Regions from separate parts of the Erwinia sp. E602 genome, predicted to be linked through region 2. Evidence: riboswitches for the same ligand, from Rfam matches in the RefSeq annotation. Region 2 holds a riboswitch; each other region holds the start of a gene.

The links. A riboswitch is a leader RNA that binds a small molecule or an ion and turns the genes downstream of it on or off. The one in region 2 is predicted to bind thiamine pyrophosphate.
Region 1: it holds a riboswitch for thiamine pyrophosphate, as region 2 does, so the genes downstream of both, tenA (thiaminase II) here and GKQ23_RS00630 (FAD-dependent oxidoreductase) in region 2, are expected to answer to the same signal.
Region 3: it holds a riboswitch for thiamine pyrophosphate, as region 2 does, so the genes downstream of both, thiC (phosphomethylpyrimidine synthase ThiC) here and GKQ23_RS00630 (FAD-dependent oxidoreductase) in region 2, are expected to answer to the same signal.

The regions. Positions count from the first base shown of each region.
Region 1 is NZ_CP046582.1:1,756,278-1,762,623, reverse strand. Features, by position in the region: gene GKQ23_RS09450 (methyl-accepting chemotaxis protein) at 1-1,192, shown strand, start outside; gene GKQ23_RS09445 (HIT family protein) at 1,431-1,898, shown strand; TPP riboswitch at 1,925-2,029, shown strand; gene tenA (thiaminase II) at 2,091-2,804, shown strand; gene GKQ23_RS09435 (ABC transporter ATP-binding protein) at 2,804-3,550, shown strand; gene GKQ23_RS09430 (ABC transporter permease) at 3,648-4,415, shown strand; gene GKQ23_RS09425 (ABC transporter substrate-binding protein) at 4,441-5,376, shown strand; gene GKQ23_RS09420 (FAD-dependent oxidoreductase) at 5,461-6,346, shown strand, end outside.
Region 2 is NZ_CP046581.1:139,741-146,086, forward strand. Features, by position in the region: gene fhuE (ferric-rhodotorulic acid/ferric-coprogen receptor FhuE) at 1-253, shown strand, start outside; gene GKQ23_RS00615 (HesA/MoeB/ThiF family protein) at 498-1,469, opposite strand; gene GKQ23_RS00620 (thiazole synthase) at 1,625-2,383, opposite strand; gene thiS (sulfur carrier protein ThiS) at 2,387-2,584, opposite strand; gene GKQ23_RS00630 (FAD-dependent oxidoreductase) at 2,581-3,513, opposite strand; TPP riboswitch at 3,656-3,775, opposite strand; gene GKQ23_RS00635 (HPP family protein) at 3,921-4,658, opposite strand; gene zigA (zinc metallochaperone GTPase ZigA) at 4,804-6,021, opposite strand.
Region 3 is NZ_CP046582.1:4,494,397-4,500,742, forward strand. Features, by position in the region: gene hemE (uroporphyrinogen decarboxylase) at 1-822, opposite strand, end outside; gene nudC (NAD(+) diphosphatase) at 862-1,635, opposite strand; gene GKQ23_RS22210 (Rsd/AlgQ family anti-sigma factor) at 1,709-2,215, shown strand; TPP riboswitch at 2,333-2,433, shown strand; gene thiC (phosphomethylpyrimidine synthase ThiC) at 2,521-4,455, shown strand; gene thiE (thiamine phosphate synthase) at 4,452-5,090, shown strand; gene GKQ23_RS22225 (PLP-dependent aminotransferase family protein) at 5,476-6,346, opposite strand, start outside.

The DNA.
Region 1 (6,346 bases), on a different replicon from region 2:
AATGGAGTCAGCATTTACCAGGCAGATTGATTTAAATATTAAAATTGGTGATGAATTAAGAGTCATAAATAAGCGGATCTACTCGCAAACGTTTTGGATCATGACCGGTGTTTCGCTCGCCGTCATTCTGCTGCTTGGTCTGTTTTCTGTCCGAATCATCCTTGGCATTAAGCGCAGCCTGAACAGTATGCAAAACACCATGACCGAGGTCAGTAATACACTTGACCTGACGCGAGTGGCTTCCGTGCTGAGAAATGATGAAATCGGGCAAACCGCCACGGCGTTCAACAACCTGCTTAAAAAGGTTTCGACAACCCTGGTGTCGGTGAACCATGCGGCACAGTCTGTCAGCACGGGCTCTACCCAGATCGCCGCAGGTAATGAAGATCTGTCTTCACGCACCGAGCAGCAGGCAGCGTCGCTGGAGCAGACTGCCGCCAGCATGGCCACCTTAAGCGATACCGTCAGGCAGAACGCAGAGGGTGCGGTCCAGGCCAGCACGCTGGCGAATAATGCGAACGATCTCTCCCGGCAGAACGGCAATGCCGTCAGTCAGATGCTGGAAACCATGTCCGATATTCGCGGCAGCTCAGCAAAAATTTCTGAAATCACCGGGCTGATTGAAGGAATTTCATTCCAGACCAATATCCTGGCGCTTAACGCGGCGGTTGAGGCCGCACGCGCAGGTGAGCACGGCAGAGGGTTTGCGGTGGTGGCTTCTGAGGTGCGTAACCTGGCACAGCGCTCTTCTTCTGCCGCGCGCGAGATCAAGGACCTGATTTCAGTTTCCGTTTCACAGGTCGAGCAGGGACTGGAACAGGCAACGCAGGTTGGCGGCAATACAGAAAATGTCAGCACGGCGATTCAGCAGGTGGCCGATCTGGTTAATGAAATTGCTGCAGCAACCTCTGAACAGAGTAAAGGCATTGAGCAGGTTCATCAGGCCATCGGGCAGATGGATGAAGTCACACAACAGAACGCCTCGCTGGTGGAAGAAGCGTCCGCGGCATCAAAATCCCTGCAGGAGCAGTCGGAAACCCTTTCCGAACTGGTCTCCACGTTTACCCTGGAAGAGGATACTACCCGTGCCGTGCCACGGACTCAGGCCCCGCTTAGCCGAACGTCTCAGGCTCCAAAAAAACCCCATTTGCCTGCCGCAGACGCGAGTAAAGTAAACTGGGAAAGCTTTTAAGTTTTTGCGCCCCGGCACCTGAGAACACACCTGTCACAAGCGCTGGTACGTCAGCGCTTGTGATGTACTCATACTGAAATCTCCGCCATTGTGGGAAATGTGAGTCGGGGTGCCTCTCAGGGACGTTCAGCTGACATATCAGAGATTTCATCTACCCCGTCTGCAAAGGGTGGTCAGTCCACTTATCCCGGCGCTAACGGATAGATTACTCCGCTCCATTACTTAACAGGAGACTCGAATGTCACTGATTTCACAGCGCGTTGCGTCCGCCAGAAATGGCACTAACGATAAAGTTATCTGTCGTATGCCGTCCGGTTGGGCGGTGATGGGTGATGTTCAGTTCCTGACCGGTTACTGCCTGCTGTTGCCTGACCCGGTGGTGCCGGCTCTCAACGATCTGGATACAGCAGCCCGGCAACAGTATCTGCTGGATATGGCTCTACTGGGAGATGCCATGTTAGCGGCAACAGGGGCGTTGCGGATTAACTATGAAATTCTGGGCAACTCTGAACCGGAACTGCACTGCCATCTCTTCCCGCGCTATGCGTCTGAACCGGAACAGAAGCGCAGAATGCCGGTCTGGTTTTATGACTGGAAAACGGCTCCCCCTTACAGGGAAGATCAACACGGCGCGCTGAAGCATAAGATTGCCACTTTGTTGGGTGATGCGCTTCTCAGCAGATGCCCACAGAATCAACCCCGTTGAATTAACATTTTAAATATCGTATAACAACCGCCTCCGAGGGGTGTCCTGTGATGGGCTGAGATGGCAGCAATGCCGAACCCTTTGAACCTGATCTGGGTCATGCCAGCGAAGGGACGGGTCGACACCACAGCACCAGACTGCCTGTTCAGCGCGCCATTACGCCCGGATCTCCATACACTGACTGGAGGTCCTATGTACTATAATTCCGCTTCTCCTATTGATTTCAGCCACGGGCTGTTTGGCCGCCTGCGCGCCGCAACCAACGCCGACTGGCAGCACTACGTTAACCATCCGTTTGTGCAGCAGCTGGGCGCGGGCACCCTGCCCCACGAGGCGTTTCGCCGCTATCTGACCCAGGACTATCTGTTCCTCGTCCACTTCGCCCGCGCCTATGCGCTGCTGGTCAGCAAGTTCCATACGCTGCCGGAGATGCGTGCCGCCACCGCTTCGCTGAACGGCATCGTCGGCGAACTGCCGCTGCACGTCGGCTACTGCGAGAGCTGGGGGCTGAACGAAGCGCAGATGGCCGCCGAGCCGGAAGCGATGGAGACCATCAACTACACCCGCTACGTGCTGGATATCGGCCACTCAGGCGACGCGCTGGATCTGCTGGCGGCGCTGCTGCCCTGCGTGGCCGGTTACGCCGAGATTGGCCTGACACTGTTACGCAGCCCGGCCACGGTGCTGGAGGGCAATCCTTACGCCTCGTGGATCGCCAACTACGGCGACAGCGGCTATCACGCCAGCGTGCGCGCCTCGATCGATCTGCTGGAGCAGGCTGGCCGCGATCGCGGTGCCGAAAGCCGCTATGCCCGGCTGACGGAGATTTTCGCCACCGCCACCCGGCTGGAGTCGGCCTTCTGGCAGATGGGGCTGAACGCCGTTGGCCAGGCGGAACGCAGATAATGTCACAGCCGTTAACCACCCCGCCGCCCGGCATTCAGGTTCGCGACCTCAGCCTGCGGTTTGGCGCACGTACCATCTTTGAGCGGCTGAGTTTTGATATCACCGGCGGCAGCTTTGTTGCGCTGCTGGGGGCCAGCGGTGCCGGTAAGACCAGCCTGCTGAAGATACTTGCCGGGCTGGAGAACGCCAGTAGCGGCACGGTGAGCGGCAGCGACGGCCAGCCGATTGCGGGGCGCATCGCCTGGATGGGCCAGCAGGACCTGCTGTATCCGTGGCTCAGCGTGTTGCAGAACATCACTCTCGGCCCGCGCCTGCGCGGCGAGCGGCCGGATATGTCGCGGGCGCAGCTGCTGCTGGAACAGGTAGGGCTCGGCGGCCACGGCGACGATCTGCCCGCGGTGCTCTCCGGCGGCATGCGCCAGCGCGCCGCCATCGCCCGCACACTGTATGAGGATCGGCCGGTGGTGCTGATGGATGAGCCGTTTTCGGCGCTGGATGCGATTACCCGCGCCAGCATTCAGACGCTGGCGGCCACGCTGCTGGCCGGGCGCACGGTGCTGCTGATCACCCACGATCCGCAGGAGGCCTGCCGACTCAGCCACCGCCTGCTGGTGCTGCACCGCCATCCAGGCGGCATTGATGACGGCCACACTATCGCCGGGCTGCCGCCGCGCGCACCGGATAACGCCGATCTGCTGAGAAGCCAGGGCGAGCTGATGCGCCAGCTGTCGGGGGAAGCCGAATGATGCTCCATGAACGACGCCCTACCCGCTGGCTGACCGGAGAAGCCGAATGATGCCCCGTGAACGACGCATTACCCGCTGGGTGACCGGTGAAAACAGAATGATGCACCGCGACAGCCGTTTTACCCGCTGGCGGCGTGGGCTGACGGTGTTTGCCGGGCTGCTGCTGCTGTGGTGGGGAGTCACTACCTTTGGCGCGATCCCGGCCTTTCTGCTGCCCTCGCCCGCCGCCGTGGCGCTGGCGCTGTGGACCGGCCGCGACTATCTCGCCTGGCACACGCTGATTACCGCCTCGGAGGTGTTTTCCGGGCTGATCCTCGGCGTGCTGTTCGGCGCGCTGCTGGCACTGGCGATGATCGGCTCACCGCGCCTGCAGCGCTGGCTGATGCCGCTGGTGCTGACCAGCCAGGCGATCCCGGTGTTTGCCCTCGCCCCGCTGCTGGTGCTGTGGTTCGGCTTTGGCATGAGCGCCAAGGTGGCGATGGCGGTGCTGGTGATCTTCTTCCCGGTCACGTCGGCGTTCTTCGACGGCCTGCGGCGGGTGGACAGCGGCTGGCTGGATCTGGCACGCACGCTGGGCGCGTCGCCCCGGGCTCAGCTGCGCCACGTGCGGCTGATGGCGGCGCTGCCCGCCTTCGGCACCGGCCTGCGCATGGCCGCCGCCGTGGCCCCGATCGGCGCGATTATCGGCGAATGGGTCGGCTCCGCCGAGGGGCTGGGCTACGTGATGATCAACGCCAACGCCCGTATGCAGCCGGAGCAGTGCTTTGCCGCGCTGTTTATCCTGATTTTAATGACCGTTTCACTCTGGATAGCGGTGGATGCGCTGCTGCGGCGGCTGATCCGCTGGGCACCGGACAGCCGCTGATTAACAACGATAATAAGGGTTTACCATGCTGAAAAAGAACGCCTGCGCGCTGCTGTTAAGCGCCCTCTGCACCACCCCGGCGCTGGCCGCCGAAAAGGTCACGCTGATGCTCGACTGGTACGTGAATCCGGACCACGCGCCGATCCTGGTGGCCGAACAGATCGGTGCCTTTAAGGCCGAAGGGCTGGACGTTACGATCGTGCCACCGTCCGATCCGTCGCTGCCGCCGCGTCTGGTGGCGGCAAAGAAAGCCGACCTGGCGATCACCTATCAGCCGCAGCTGCACTACTTTGCCGATCGGAACCTGCCGCTGGTGCGCGTCGGTACGCTGGTCAACACGCCGCTGAACACGGTGATGACGCTGGATAAAAGCATCACCACCCCCGCCGGGCTGAAGGGAAAAACCGTTGGCTTCTCGGTGAGCGGCATTGAGGACGCCACCCTGAACACCATGCTGAAGCATGAAGGGGTAGCCACCACCGACGTTAAAATGATCAACGTTAACTTCCAGCTCTCCGGCGCGCTGCTGGCGGGCCAGGTGGATGCGGTGATCGGCGGCTATCGCAATATCGAAGCGCTGGAGCTGCAGCTGCAGGGCAGGAAGCCGGTGGTGTTTAACGTGGAAGATTACGGCACCCCGGCCTACGACGAGCTGATTATCGTCGCCAACCGCGACGACGTGGCCGCGCCGAAGGTGAAGAAATTCCTCGCCGCGCTGAAAAAAGGCGGCGAGTATCTGCAGGCGCACCCGGACGAGACCTGGAAAAAGTTTGCCGCCACCCATCCTGAACTGAACACCGAGCTGAACCGCCTGGCGTGGAAAAAGAGCCTGCCGCTGTTTGCCGCCGATCCGGCCCACCTGGATACCGCCCGTTACCAGGCCTACGAGCAGTTTATGTTCGACAATAAGCTGATTAAGAAAATCACCCCGGTGGAGCAGTACGCGGTAGAAATTAAATAATCGCGCTGCCGCAGTGAAAAAAGCTGTCCGAGGGAGATAATGAGAACTATTATCATATCGGACAGTTTACCCAGGAGCGGCGTTATGACTCAGGCAGTATCCTCCCTCACCACCGACTGCTGCATCGTCGGCGGTGGCCCCGCCGGGCTGATGCTCGGCTACTTACTGGCCCGCGCCGGCGTTCAGGTGGTGGTGCTGGAAAAGCACCCGGACTTTCTGCGCGACTTTCGAGGCGACACCATTCACCCCTCCACCCTGCAGATCATGCACCAGCTCGGGCTGCTGGAGGAACTGCTGACCCTGCCGCACCAGAAGGCCGAACGCCTGCAGGCGGAAGTGGGCGGCGAAGAGGTGACGCTGGCGGACTTCCGCCGCCTGCCGGTGAAATGCCGCTATATCGCCTTTATGCCGCAGTGGGACTTCCTCAATTTTCTCGCCGCCAAAGCCCGCGCGCTGCCCGGTTTTACCCTGCTGCAGTCCACCGCCTTTGGCGAACTGCGCTATGACGGCGATCGCGTCTGCGGCGTCACCGCGTTAAACGGCGAGCAGCAGACTGAGATTACGGCACAACTGGTGGTCGGCTGCGACGGTCGCCATTCGCGGGTGCGCCAGCAGGCAGGCTTAACCGGTCAGTCGTTCGGCGCGCCGCGCGACGTGGTGTGGTTCCGGCTGGATAAACAGGCGGACGATCCGCAGTGGGGCATGGGCCATAAGGGGCCAAAGCAGAACTTTATTATGATCGACCGCGGCGACTTCTGGCAGTGCGGCTATTCAATTATGAAAGGCGAGTATGCCCAGCTGAGCCAGGGGAATGTGGATGCGTTTAAGCAGCAGATTGCCGCCGTTGCCCCCTTCTCCGCCGAACGGTTAGGGCAGTTACAGGGCTGGCAGGACTTCCGCCTGCTGGAGATTAAAATTGACCGGCTGGATGCCTGGGCAAAACCCGGCCTGCTGTGCATCGGCGACGCCG
Region 2 (6,346 bases):
CGTCGGCGGCGGGGTTTACTGGCAGGATCGCACCTACCAGGACGCCACGGGGCCTTCCGGCGACACCCAGCGGGTGTTCCAGGGCAGCTACCCGCTGGCGAACCTGTTTGCCCGCTATCAGGTGACGAAGCAGCTGGGCGTGCAGGCTAACGTCGACAACCTGTTCGATCGCGAATATTACGCCTACACCAGCGACTATGCGGTGTACGGCGAACCGCGTAACGTCTCGGTCAGCCTGAGCTACAAGTTCTGACACGTTGTTCCCCCGGTTTGCCCCGGGGAAACCTGCCCTGTCGCGATGAGACGCACTGAGCGGCGGAAGCAGATGCCTCACTTTGCGCCCCCCCCCTGATCTGTTCATTCTCCTGAAAAAACGCCAGATCACCCGATAACCTTAAAGGCAGCGCAGGCCGTCTTTCTCTCTCCATCTGTTATAAAGACCCACGCTCACCTTCTCAGTACTTACTATGCGGTTTCTGTGGCGGGATCCGCTCTGCTCAGCGGTTCGCGGCGATAATCGCCAGCCGGGTAAACCCGCGCTGCTCCAGCTGCATCGCGGCCTGCGCGGCGCGGATGCCGCTGGCGCACACCAGCACGATACGTCGATCGCCGGGCGGCTGCCAGGCGGCCAGCTGCGGCGGCAACAGCCGCACCACTTCCTCCTCTGCCGCAATGCTCTGAGGCGCCTCTTCATGACCGCGCAGCTCAACGATGCAATCCGTTGCCTCCAGCAGCTGGCGGTCGATAAACGGCACCGCCGTCGCAGCCGGTTCTTCAGCACCATCGAAGCGGAAGCGGCGAAAGTGCCACTGCACAAAATCGCAGTTGAGCAGGCAGCCGAGCGGCGAAGGCTGCAGGCCGAGCAACACGCTCAGCGCCATCTGCGCCTGCAGCGCGCCGAGGGTGGCGACCGCCGGGCCCATCACCCCGGCGGTGTTGCAGTTGCCCGCCGCTTTCGGCAGCTGCGGAAACAGCGCGCGATAGCTGGGTGCGCCGCCGCAGAAGCCGCCCACGTATCCCTGGCGGCCGAGAACCGACGCGCTGACCAGCGGAATGCCGCGCGGCTGGCAGGCGTCCGACAGCTGATAGGTGATGGCAAAGTTATCTGCCGCGTCGACGACCAGATCGATGCCGTGCAGCGCCGCTTCAACGCCGCTGGCGCTCAGCGCCTGCAGCCGGACATCAACCTCACAGTCGGGATTACGCGCCCGCAGCGCATCACCCGTCCGCAGCGCTTTCGGCTGGCCGATATCCTCCAGCGTAAACAGCGTCTGCCGGTGCAGATTATGCTCTTCCACCACGTCGCCGTCGTACAGGCGAAGATAACCCACCCCGGCCCCGGTCAGCAGCGGCAGCAGCGTGCTGCCCAGCCCGCCGGCACCGACCACCAGCACCCGCGCCTGCGCCAGCTTCTGCTGCCCGGCCTCGCCCACTTCCGGCAGCATCGACTGCCGTTGATAACGACTCATATGTCCCGATCCCCGATTAATCGCCGCCCTGTGGCGGCGCTGCTTACCCATTGCCGCGGTTACGCGCACACGGCTCTGCGCATCGCAGTTCAGCCGTCATGCCAGCCTGAACGGTGCCGCCATGGCCGCACGCCGCGCTGAACCGGTAGTGCCACTCAGCTGAACTGCGCCAGCCCGAACACCGGCGTCGAGGCGGCGGCCATATCGCGCCGCTCAACCAGCCCCGCCTGATGCGCGTCCTGGCCGGCGCGGATCGCCGCACCAAAAGCGGCCGCCATCTTCACCGGATCCTGCGCCTTCGCCACCGCCGTATTCAGCAGAATACCGTCGAAGCCCAGCTCCATCGCCTGCGCGGCCTGGCTCGGCGCACCGATGCCGGCATCAATAATCAGCGGCGTATCCGGGAACCAGGCGCGCATTGCACGCAGCCCGTCGATATTGCGCAGCCCCTGGCCGGAGCCGATCGGCGCGCCCCACGGCATCAGCAGCCGGCAGCCGGCTTCCAGCAGTTTTTCACCGACGATCAGATCCTCAGTGGTGTAGGGAAACACCTGAAAGCCTTCGGCGCAGAGGATGCGCGCGGCTTCGACCAGCGCAAACGGGTCAGGCTGCAGCGTATCGGCGTTGCCAATCACCTCCAGCTTGATCCACGAGGTGCCGAAGACTTCCCGCGCCATCTGCGCGGTGGTCACCGCCTCTTTCACCGTATGGCAGCCGGCGGTATTGGGCAGCACGCGCATGTTCATCTGCTGCAGGATCTCGCGGAACGCGCCGCCCTGGCTGCCTTCGCGGCGCAGGCTGACGGTGATAATTTCGCAGCCGGAGGCGGCGACCGCCTGGGTCAGTATCGCCGGCGAAGGATACCCGGCGGTGCCGAGCAGGAAACGTGACCGCGGTGTAAAGTCGTAAAACATGCTTCAGCCCCCCTGCATCGGTGACAGGACTTCCAGCTCGCAGCCCTCGTGCAGGATCTGCTGAGCATACTGCGCGCGCGGGATAAACTGGCCGTTAAGGGCGCTGGCCACGCAACTGGCGTCGATCTGCTGCTCCGCCAGCAGCGCGGCCAGCGTGGTGGCGGCGGTGTCGATCCGCTGTCCGTTGAGTTGAATTTTCATAACAGGTTGTCCTGGGTAAGGTGTTGCATCAGTTTCTCCGCCATTACCGGCGCGAGCAGAAAACCGTGGCGATACATGCCGTTGACGTACCAGCGGCCGTTAAGGTGACGAATGGCGGGAACGTTATCCGGCCATGACGGGCGCAGGCCGGTGCCGCTTTCGATAATCCGCGCCTCGGCCAGCGCCGGGTGGATAGCCCAGGCGGCGCTGAGCAGCTCCATCATCGCGCGGGCGCTGATCGGACTGGCGTCATCGCTCTCTACCATGGTGGCACCGAGCATAAAGTGGCCGCTGGCGCGTGGGACCAGATAGCAGGGAAAACGCGGGTGCAGCAGGCGCACCGGGCGCGACAGCTGCAGCTCCTGCGTCTGCAGGATCAGCATTTCACCGCGCACGCCGCGCAGGCCTGCTAACGCGTCGGCGGCGTGAATGCCGCGGCAGTCGATCACCCGGCCGGTGGGGCCGCCGCTGTGAAACGCCACGCCGGACCGCTGCAGCCTGTCGCGCAGCTGGTTCATGGCGTCACGCGGATTAAGGTGAGCCTCACCGGCGAAGAACAGACCGCGGGCAAACCGCCCCTGAAGATGGGGTTCCAGTTCGCCGGGATCGACCCACTGATGCGCGTGGGTGACGCGGGCAAAGCGGTTCAGATCCGGCGCGTCGCGCGGCGGGGCCACCACCAGCGTGCCCTGATGCTGCACGCCGTCGACGCGCGCCGCCCACCAGGGGGCCGAGCGCTGGCCGAGTTCGGTCACCTCATCGGGGGCGCTTTCGCCCTCGCACCAGGGCGCGAGCATGCCGCCGGCCCAGTGCGACGCCGGACGCCGGGACTCATCGACGATCACCTCAACCGACTGGCCGCGTTCGGCCAGCGCGGTGGCGACGCACAGCCCGCTGACGCCGTCGCCGATAACCGACCAGCGGCTCATGGCGCAGGCGTCCGTAAAGGAACAGATGCAGGATAAATTACAGAAGAATTCACGTTGGCCTCGTTTAAAAGAGGACCCGTGATAAGGCAGGGAGAGTACGCGCGGGCAGGCGAAGTTGACCAGCGCATCAGGTTGCTCTGCGGGGCAAAGCAACGCGTCTTCCTACGCCAGTATCAACTGGGTCAGGTTCTAAGGGTCGCCGGGCCGCGATAATCGCTACCAGCCTCTCAGTCTCTCTGGCGAGACTCCCCTGACGGTTCTATTTGTATTTTATCTGCTGCCGCGCCGTCAAGCACGATGTCAGATTTTGCTGCCGCGGATACGGCCTGAAACGTTACCGGCCGATCGATATGCTCAGCCGCGATGGCTGTTCCGGGCGGCGGACCGCAGTAGCACGTTCATGCGCCTTACGCCGCGCGGCGTTCCGGGCCAGACTGCTGTTGCCGACGCCGGGCAATCTGCTCCGCGTGCTGCAGCACCTCCTGCAGGTCATCTTCATCGATGTCCAGCAGCTCACCGGCCAGCAGCGCTTCGTGCAGATCGGCGCGGGTAATGGAGACGTTCACCACCACCGGCGCGGGTCTGGCTTCCGCAGCGGCCAGCGGATGCGGATAACGGCGGCCGGCCAGGTTGTTAAATACAATCGCCAGCAGCGCCAGCGACAGCGAGTTGAGCAGGATCGGGGTAAGGACATAACCGTAGCCCAGCTGATGGATCGCCGGCCCGCCGATCACCGCGGTCAGCGCCACCGCGCCGCCCGGCGGATGCAGGCAACGCAGCTTAAACATCAGGACGATCGCCAGCGCGGCGGCCACGCCGCAGGCCAGTGCCGGCATGGCGATCCACTGGCCGACGGTCACGCCAACCAGCGCGCAGAGCACGTTACCGCCCACCACCGACCACGGCTGCGCCAGCGGGCTGTTTGGCACGCCAAACAGCAGCACCGCGGACGCGCCCATGGGGGCGACAAACCACAGGTTCACTTCGCCGAGCAGCCAGTGGCTGAACAGGCTGGTGATCGCCAGGCCGATACCTGCGCCGAGGCTGGCGAGGAGCATCTGTTTGCGGGCCACGGCCAGCGGGTGTGGCCAGAAGCGGCCAAGGAAAAGGCGTAGCTGCGCAGGCAGCGTGGAGGTGCGATTCATTTTGCAGGCGTCCGGTCATAGGAAATTCTTATTGTTTAGCGCGCTGATTCTCGCCGATCCTCCGCGCTGAAACAACCCGCCATCGTCAGAAGCGCAGCGGGAACAGAGACTGGCGAGGTGCCGAACGCCCGCCGTGTGAATTCGGTTACCACTCCGGCACCGGGTCGCTGAAGAACTGCCAGCCCTGCGGCCCCAGCGCCATCTCATTATCGGTCAGCAGCGCGGCGTCGAGCTGACGCCGCAGCGCCGCCTCATCCATCTGCATACCGATAAACACCAGCTCCTGGCGCGCGTCGCCGCTGCCCTGCTGCCAGTTTTGCATAATCGACAGCCGCAGATCCTCATCCTCAGGCCAGCGTTCAGGCGGTACCGCCGCCCACCAGCGGCCGGCCAGCCCCTGATGCGAGACGCCGCCCGCCTGTGACCAGTTACCGGCAAAATCGGGGCGTGAAGCCAGCCAGAAAAAGCCTTTTGAGCGCACGATACCCGGCAGCTCGCCGCTGAAAAATTCCCAGAAGCGCTGCGGATGGAACGGCCGGCGCGCGCGCCAGACAAAGTGGCTGATGCCGTACTCCTCGGTTTCCGGCACGTGGCTGCCGCGCAGCTCCTGCAGCCAGCCCGGCGCTTCGGCGGCGGCGTCAAAGTCAAACAGGCCGGTATTCAGCACTTTCTCCAGCGCTATCTGCCCAAAACGCGCCACTTCAATGCGCGCGCGCGGGTTAAGGCTGCGCAGGATCGCCACCAGCTGGCCGCGCTGCTGTTCGTCAATCAGGTCGGTTTTGTTCAGCACCAGCACGTCGCAGAACTCGATCTGGTCGATCAGCAGGTCCACCACCGAACGCCGATCCTGTTCGCCCAGCGACTCCCCGCGCTGCTGCAGGCTGTCGCGCGACCGGTAGTCGCGCAGGAAGTTGTAGCCGTCGACCACCGTCACCAGGGTATCCAGCCGGGCCACCGCCGACAGGCTCTCTCCATTTTCCTCTTCGAAGGTGAAGGTTTCCGCCACCGGCAGCGGCTCGGAGATGCCGGTGGACTCAATCACCAGCTGGTCAAAGCGCCCTTCCCGCGCCAGCCGGCTGACTTCGAGCAGCAGATCCTCACGCAGGGTGCAGCAGATACAGCCGTTGCTCATCTCGACCAGCTTCTCGTCGGTGCGCGACAGGTCGGCTCCGCCGTCGCGCACCAGCGCCGCGTCAATGTTCACCTCCGACATATCGTTAACGATCACCGCCACCCGGCGGCCTTCGCGGTTGTGCAGGATATGGTTAAGCAGGGTGGTTTTCCCGGCACCGAGAAAACCGGACAGCACGGTGACCGGCAGGCGCGCATCGCGTGGCAGAGGGGTTAAGTATTCAGCGTTCATCAGTTCCTCACAGCGTAACAGACTGGCATTAGCGAGGCGGCACGCTGCCCCTCGCCATTATTGTTACGTTATAACATAACAATAGTGATTGTCACCTTCTCTTTTCTGTGGACATCAGGTGCAATTTTCACCGCCCGGCGAGGGTGAAATTATTTTTAATTGAATGCTCAATCAATAAAAACTATGATCGGGGACACTTTTTAACAGAAAAAATGTTACCGGGGAGCAATTACTGAAAAATTAACTACGCTATTTCCATCACATAGCGACCTCACCTGATGCCTCGTCAAGTGTAATTAGCGGATAGTCGGCGGAAGTCACCCAG
Region 3 (6,346 bases), on a different replicon from region 2:
ATCGGTGGTCCAGTCCAGCCCCAGCGCGTCACAGCCGGTGGCAGCCATCTGTTCAAGCCACTGCCCGCCGCCTTTGGTGAACAGGGTAACCGGCACCCGGCGGCCTTCATTTTCATGCAGCAGGCCGTCGATAATTTTATGCATGTAATGGAGCGAGAACTCCAGATAGTCGCGCCCGGTCAGCACGCCACCCCAGGTATCGAAGATCATCACCGACTGTGCGCCGGCACGGATCTGCGCATTCAGGTAAAGCGTCACGCTGTCCGCCAGCTTGTCCAGCATCAGGTGCAGGGTGTGCGGCTCGGCGTACATCATCTTTTTCAGCTTAGTGAACACCTTGCTGCTGCCGCCTTCCACCATATAGGTGGCCAGCGTCCACGGGCTGCCGGAAAAACCGATCAGCGGCACTTCCCCGTTGAGGTTTTTACGGATGGTACGCACCGCGTTCATCACGTAGCCCAGCTCACCTTCCGGATCGGGGATCGGCAGCTTGTCGACGTCGGCGCGGCAGGTAATCGGTGAAGAGAAGCGCGGACCTTCCCCCGCTTCGAAGTAAAGCCCAAGCCCCATCGCATCCGGGATGGTCAGAATGTCGGAGAACAGGATCGCGGCATCCAGTGGATAACGGCGCAGCGGTTGCAGCGTCACTTCGCAGGCCAGCTCGGCGTTTTTGCACAGTGACATAAAGTCACCGGCCACGGCACGAGTGGCTTTGTACTCCGGCAAATAACGCCCTGCCTGGCGCATCATCCATACCGGGGTCACATCAACAGGCTGGCGCAGCAAGGCGCGCAGATAACGATCGTTCTTCAGTTCACTCATCTTCAGGCTCTCTCATTTTCAGAGGAATAGTGTATCACGTCATTCCACACCCGCGCGGCACAGCGCCACGGTATCTTCAATCAGCCGGCGGGCAATGGTGCCCGCCGGTGGCAGCAGCGGCAGTGCATCATAGCGATACCAGCCGGCATCCAGCAGCTCCTTCGGGTCGATCTGAATCTCACCGCTGTCATAGTCGGCCATAAACGCCATCATCAGCGACTGCGGGAACGGCCACGGCTGCGAGGCGACATAGCGCACATTTTTCACCCGGAGGCCACTCTCTTCCATAACCTCCCTTGCCACCGTCTGTTCCAGCGTTTCACCCACCTCGGTAAAACCGGCCAGCACCGTGTAAATGCCGTTGCGGTGGCGGGTGTGCTGCGCCAGCAGGATCTCCTCACCGCGGCGGATCGCCACGATCATGCACGGCGCTATCTGCGGATAATACCGCTGGCGGCAGTGATGGCACAGGCAGGCCCATTCGGTCCTGCTGTGGTGCATTTCATGCCCGCAGTAGCCGCACCAGCGATGCGAGCGGTAGAATTCGGCCAGCTGTACGCCACGCCCGACCAGCTGAAACAGCCCGGGCTCCTGATCCAGCAGCTGGCGCAGCGATCCGCACTCCTTGGGGCGGCTTTCGCGGATCAGCCAGACCGGTTCGCCCTGCCATTCGCCCAGCAAGGATCCGCGGGATCCCTCCAGACCCAGTGCTCCGGCCTGGCCGTAAGGTAATTCGCCTTTTGGTAACCAAATTTTGTTTTCGGTGCTGACAACCCACCAGCCAGCGTCTACGCTTGTTAGTTGACGTTCCATAAAATGCTCATTTTCCTCAGCTCATCAAAGCGGATTGAGGTCAGATGTTCAAAATAACACGACGGAGTTGAACATGCTTAACCAGTTAGACGTCCTTACCGCACGCGTTGGCGGTTGCAGCGAACTGGTCGACCTCTGCCTGCATTCACGTAAGCAGTTACTGGTTACCTATTACCAAATGGCCGGTCTGAAGCCGAACAAGGATTCCCTGACCGCACTCGATGAAAACGCGCTGGATAACTTCTGCCACAGCCTGGTGGACTATCTGTCAACCGGCCATTTCACCCTGTACGAGCGTTTTATTAAAGAGCTGGAAGGCAGCGAACAGCTGGCACAGGCGGCAGTGATCTACCCGTCGTTGCAGGCGAATACCGACCGCATTATGCAGATTTATGACTCGCATCTGGAAACGGCGATCGATGATGATAACTGCCTTGAGTTCCAGCAGGCGCTCTCAGGCGTCGGCGAAGCGCTGGAATCCCGCTTCTCGCTGGAAGATAAATTCATCCAGTTAGCGATGGAAAATCACGTGCAAAAACAGATCGCTGCCAACGAACCGACCCTCGCCCGCCCTGCCTGAAATCGTTAGAGATTGGTGAAAGCCTTGTGATTTGTGATCGGCCCCTTTATGCTTCAGGGGCTTTGAGCAGGCGCATTTTGCCCAAAGCCGGTACGCTCTGTTGAGCCATGTACCAGCGTCTTCTTGTCGGAGTGCCCCTCGGGGCTGAGACCGTTAATTCGGGATCCGCGGAACCTGATCAGGTTAATACCTGCGAAGGGAACAAGAGTAAAACAGCTGTAACGGTATCAGGCCGTACGCGTTGATATCGTGCAAATTACTCCCGCCTCCAGGCAAGCATATTTCCCTTTAATCAGGAATTTGCTATGTCTACCGTTGAAAAAAAGTCATCACGCCGTGAGCAGCGCGCCGAAGCGCAGCAGTTTATTGATTCCCTGCAGGGCACCGCCTTTCCGAATTCCAAACGCATCTACCTGACTGGCTCCCGGCCGGATATCCGCGTGCCCATGCGCGAAATCCAGCTCAGCCCGACCGTCACAGGCGGCAGTAAAGACAATCCCACGCTGGAGCAGAATGAGCCGGTGCCGGTCTACGATACCGCCGGCCCGTATGGCGATCCGGCAGCGGCGATTGACGTGCATCGCGGCCTGCCTAAGCTGCGCAGCGGGTGGATTGCCGCGCGCAGTGACAGTGAAGAGATCGACGAACTGAGCTCCACCTACACCCAGCAGCGGCTGGCGGATGACGGGCTGGATCATCTGCGCTTTGAAAAGCGGCCGCGCCCACGTCGCGCGCAGGCCGGGCGCTGCGTCACCCAGATGCACTATGCGCGGCTCGGGGTGATCACCCCGGAGATGGAGTTTATCGCCGTGCGCGAGAATATGGGCCGCGAGCGTATCCGCAGCGAGGTGCTGTTGCAGCAGCACCCGGGTAACAGCTTTGGTGCCAGCCTGCCGGAGAACATTACCGCCGAATTTGTGCGCCAGGAGGTGGCCGCCGGGCGGGCGATTATCCCGTCGAACATCAACCACCCTGAGTCTGAGCCGATGATTATCGGCCGCAACTTCCTGGTGAAGGTCAACGCCAATATCGGCAATTCGGCGGTCAGCTCCTCGATCGAAGAGGAGGTGGAGAAGCTGGTGTGGTCGGCACGCTGGGGGGCGGATACGGTAATGGACCTCTCTACCGGACGCTATATTCACGAAACGCGTGAGTGGATCCTGCGTAATAGTCCGGTGCCGATCGGTACCGTACCGATCTATCAGGCGCTGGAGAAGGTCAACGGCGTTGCTGAGGACCTCACCTGGGAAATTTTCCGCGACACGCTGCTGGAGCAGGCGGAACAGGGGGTGGACTACTTTACTATCCACGCCGGCGTGCTGCTGCGCTACGTGCCGATGACCGCGAAGCGCCTGACCGGCATCGTCTCACGCGGCGGATCGATCATGGCTAAGTGGTGCCTGTCGCATCACCAGGAGAGTTTCCTCTATCGCCACTTCCGCGAAATTTGCGAAATCTGTGCCGCCTATGACGTGGCGCTGTCGCTGGGTGACGGCCTGCGCCCCGGCTCAATTCAGGATGCTAACGACGAAGCGCAGTTTGCCGAGCTGCGCACCCTGGGCGAGCTGACCAAAATCGCCTGGGAGTATGACGTACAGGTGATGATTGAAGGCCCCGGTCATGTACCGATGCAGCGCATTCGGGTCAATATGACCGAACAGCTGGAACACTGCCATGAAGCGCCGTTCTACACCCTTGGCCCGCTAACCACCGATATTGCGCCGGGCTACGATCACTTCACCTCCGGTATCGGCGCGGCGATGATCGGCTGGTTCGGCTGTGCCATGCTGTGCTACGTGACGCCGAAAGAGCACCTCGGCCTGCCGAACAAGGAGGACGTTAAGCAGGGCCTGATTACCTACAAAATTGCCGCCCACGCCGCCGACCTGGCGAAGGGGCATCCGGGCGCGCAGATCCGCGATAACGCCATGTCGAAGGCGCGCTTCGAATTCCGCTGGGAGGATCAGTTTAACCTGGCGCTGGATCCGCATACTGCGCGCGCCTATCACGATGAAACGCTGCCGCAGGAGTCCGGCAAGGTGGCCCACTTCTGCTCGATGTGCGGGCCTAAGTTCTGTTCGATGAAGATCACCCAGGAAGTGCGCGAGTACGCTGCCCGCCAGGCAGCCGAAGCACAGCCAGTTGAAATAGGCATGCTGCAGATGTCTGAAGAGTTCCGTAACCGGGGCGGTGAACTGTATCATCGCGCCGACACGCTAAAAACCGAGGAAAATGTATGAGTCGTGGTGCCTTCCCCGCCACCGAAGCCCGGCTTGGGCTCTATCCGGTAGTGGAAACCGTAGAATGGATCGACCGCCTGCTGGCGTGCGGCGTGCGCACAATCCAGCTGCGTATTAAAGACCGTCAGGAGGATGAGGTAGAACAGCAGATTGCCGACGCCATTGCGCTGGGCAAACGCTACAACGCACGGCTGTTTATCAACGACTACTGGCGGCTGGCGATTAAGCATCAGGCCTATGGCGTGCATCTGGGCCAGGAGGATTTGAACGTCGCCAACCTTGACGCCATTCATGCCGCCGGCCTGCGCCTGGGGCTTTCCACCCACGACGACGCCGAGCTGGATCGCGCGCTGGCGGAGCAGCCCTCCTATATTGCGCTGGGGCACGTGTTCCCGACCCGGACCAAGGAGATGCCGTCGGCACCGCAGGGGCTGGAGGAGCTGAGCCGCCACGTTAAACGCCTGCAGGGGATCTCCACCGTGGCGATTGGCGGTATCAGCCTGCAACGCGCACCGGCGGTACTGGCAACCGGCGTCGGCAGCATTGCGGTGGTCAGCGCGATTACCCAGGCCGACGACTGGCAGGCGGCGACCCGCCAGCTGCTGGCGCTGGCGGAGCCGGGCCAGATGAGGTAGCGAGCGGCCGGTCGCCAGGGGGGACGTACACCTTACGATCGGGCAGCAGATCCGTGCTGTTAACGTTGGCGGAACCTATCCCGACAACGTAGTGAGCGGCCGGATGCCAGAGGAATACCTATTTCAGTTCAGGCAGCAGACCCGCGCTGCTGCCTTCCTTCCTCACGGCAACACCCTCTTCGACTCCGGCTTCTCAGCTACCAGGCCTGCAACACCGGTCACGGCACTCTTTTTTGTGTAGTCGTGCACAAAAAAATGACACCGCAGGCAACGTCATCAATAGCGCTGAATACGCATTCCATAACGCCGCACCCGCGCTTTTCCCGCAGCCCACAGCGGGTAGAGTAGAACCGTGGTCAGCCCGGCGGCTGGCTGCCGGGGCCGGTTATCCTTTCCCACCGGCCCCGCCTTCCTCCACCAGCGCCAGCGCGTCCGTAGCTTCGGCTTCGGTCGGCATCTCCGGCATGCAGGCCGCCATCGCCCGCGTCAGCGCCGCACCAATAATGGCCAGTGCCAGATCGGTTTTATCGGTAAACGGATGCCCGTAGCTCAGGCGCAGGCAGTTACGGTATTTGCCGGAGGCCGAGAACAGCGAGCCCACCGCCACCTGTATTTTCGTTTCACGCAGGTCCTGATTCAGCCGGTGCACGTCAAACGGTTCGGGCAGTTCGACCCACAGCAGGAAGCTGCCCTGCGGGCGGGTGACGCAGATGCCGCAGGGAAAGTGATGGCGCAGCCGCCGCGTGAAGATCTCGAGGTTGCGCTGGTAGAGCATGCGCATTCGCCGCAGGTGCGGCAGGTAGTATCCCTGACGAATGAAGTTGGCCACCGCCTGCTGCGCCTGAATCGCGCTGGAGCCGGTGCCGATATACTTCAGGTGCAGCACGCGATCGAAATAGCGCCCCGGCGCGATCCAGCCCACGCGCAGCCCCGGCGCCAGCGTTTTGGAGAAGGAGCTGCACAGCATCACCCGGCCGTCCAGATCCAGCGATTTAACGGTCGCCGGCCGCGGATAGTCAAACGCCAGCTCGCCGTACACGTCATCCTCAATGATCGCCGCATCAAAACGTTGCGCCAGGGCGATCAGCGCCCGCTTGCGCGCTTCCGGCATAATGAAACCCAGCGGATTATTGCAGTTAGGCACCACCACCACGCCTTTGATCGGCCACTGCTCAAACGCCAGTTCCAGCGCTTCGAGGCTGATGCCGGAAACCGAATCGGTCGGAATTTCAATGGCGCGGATGCCGTAACCGTTG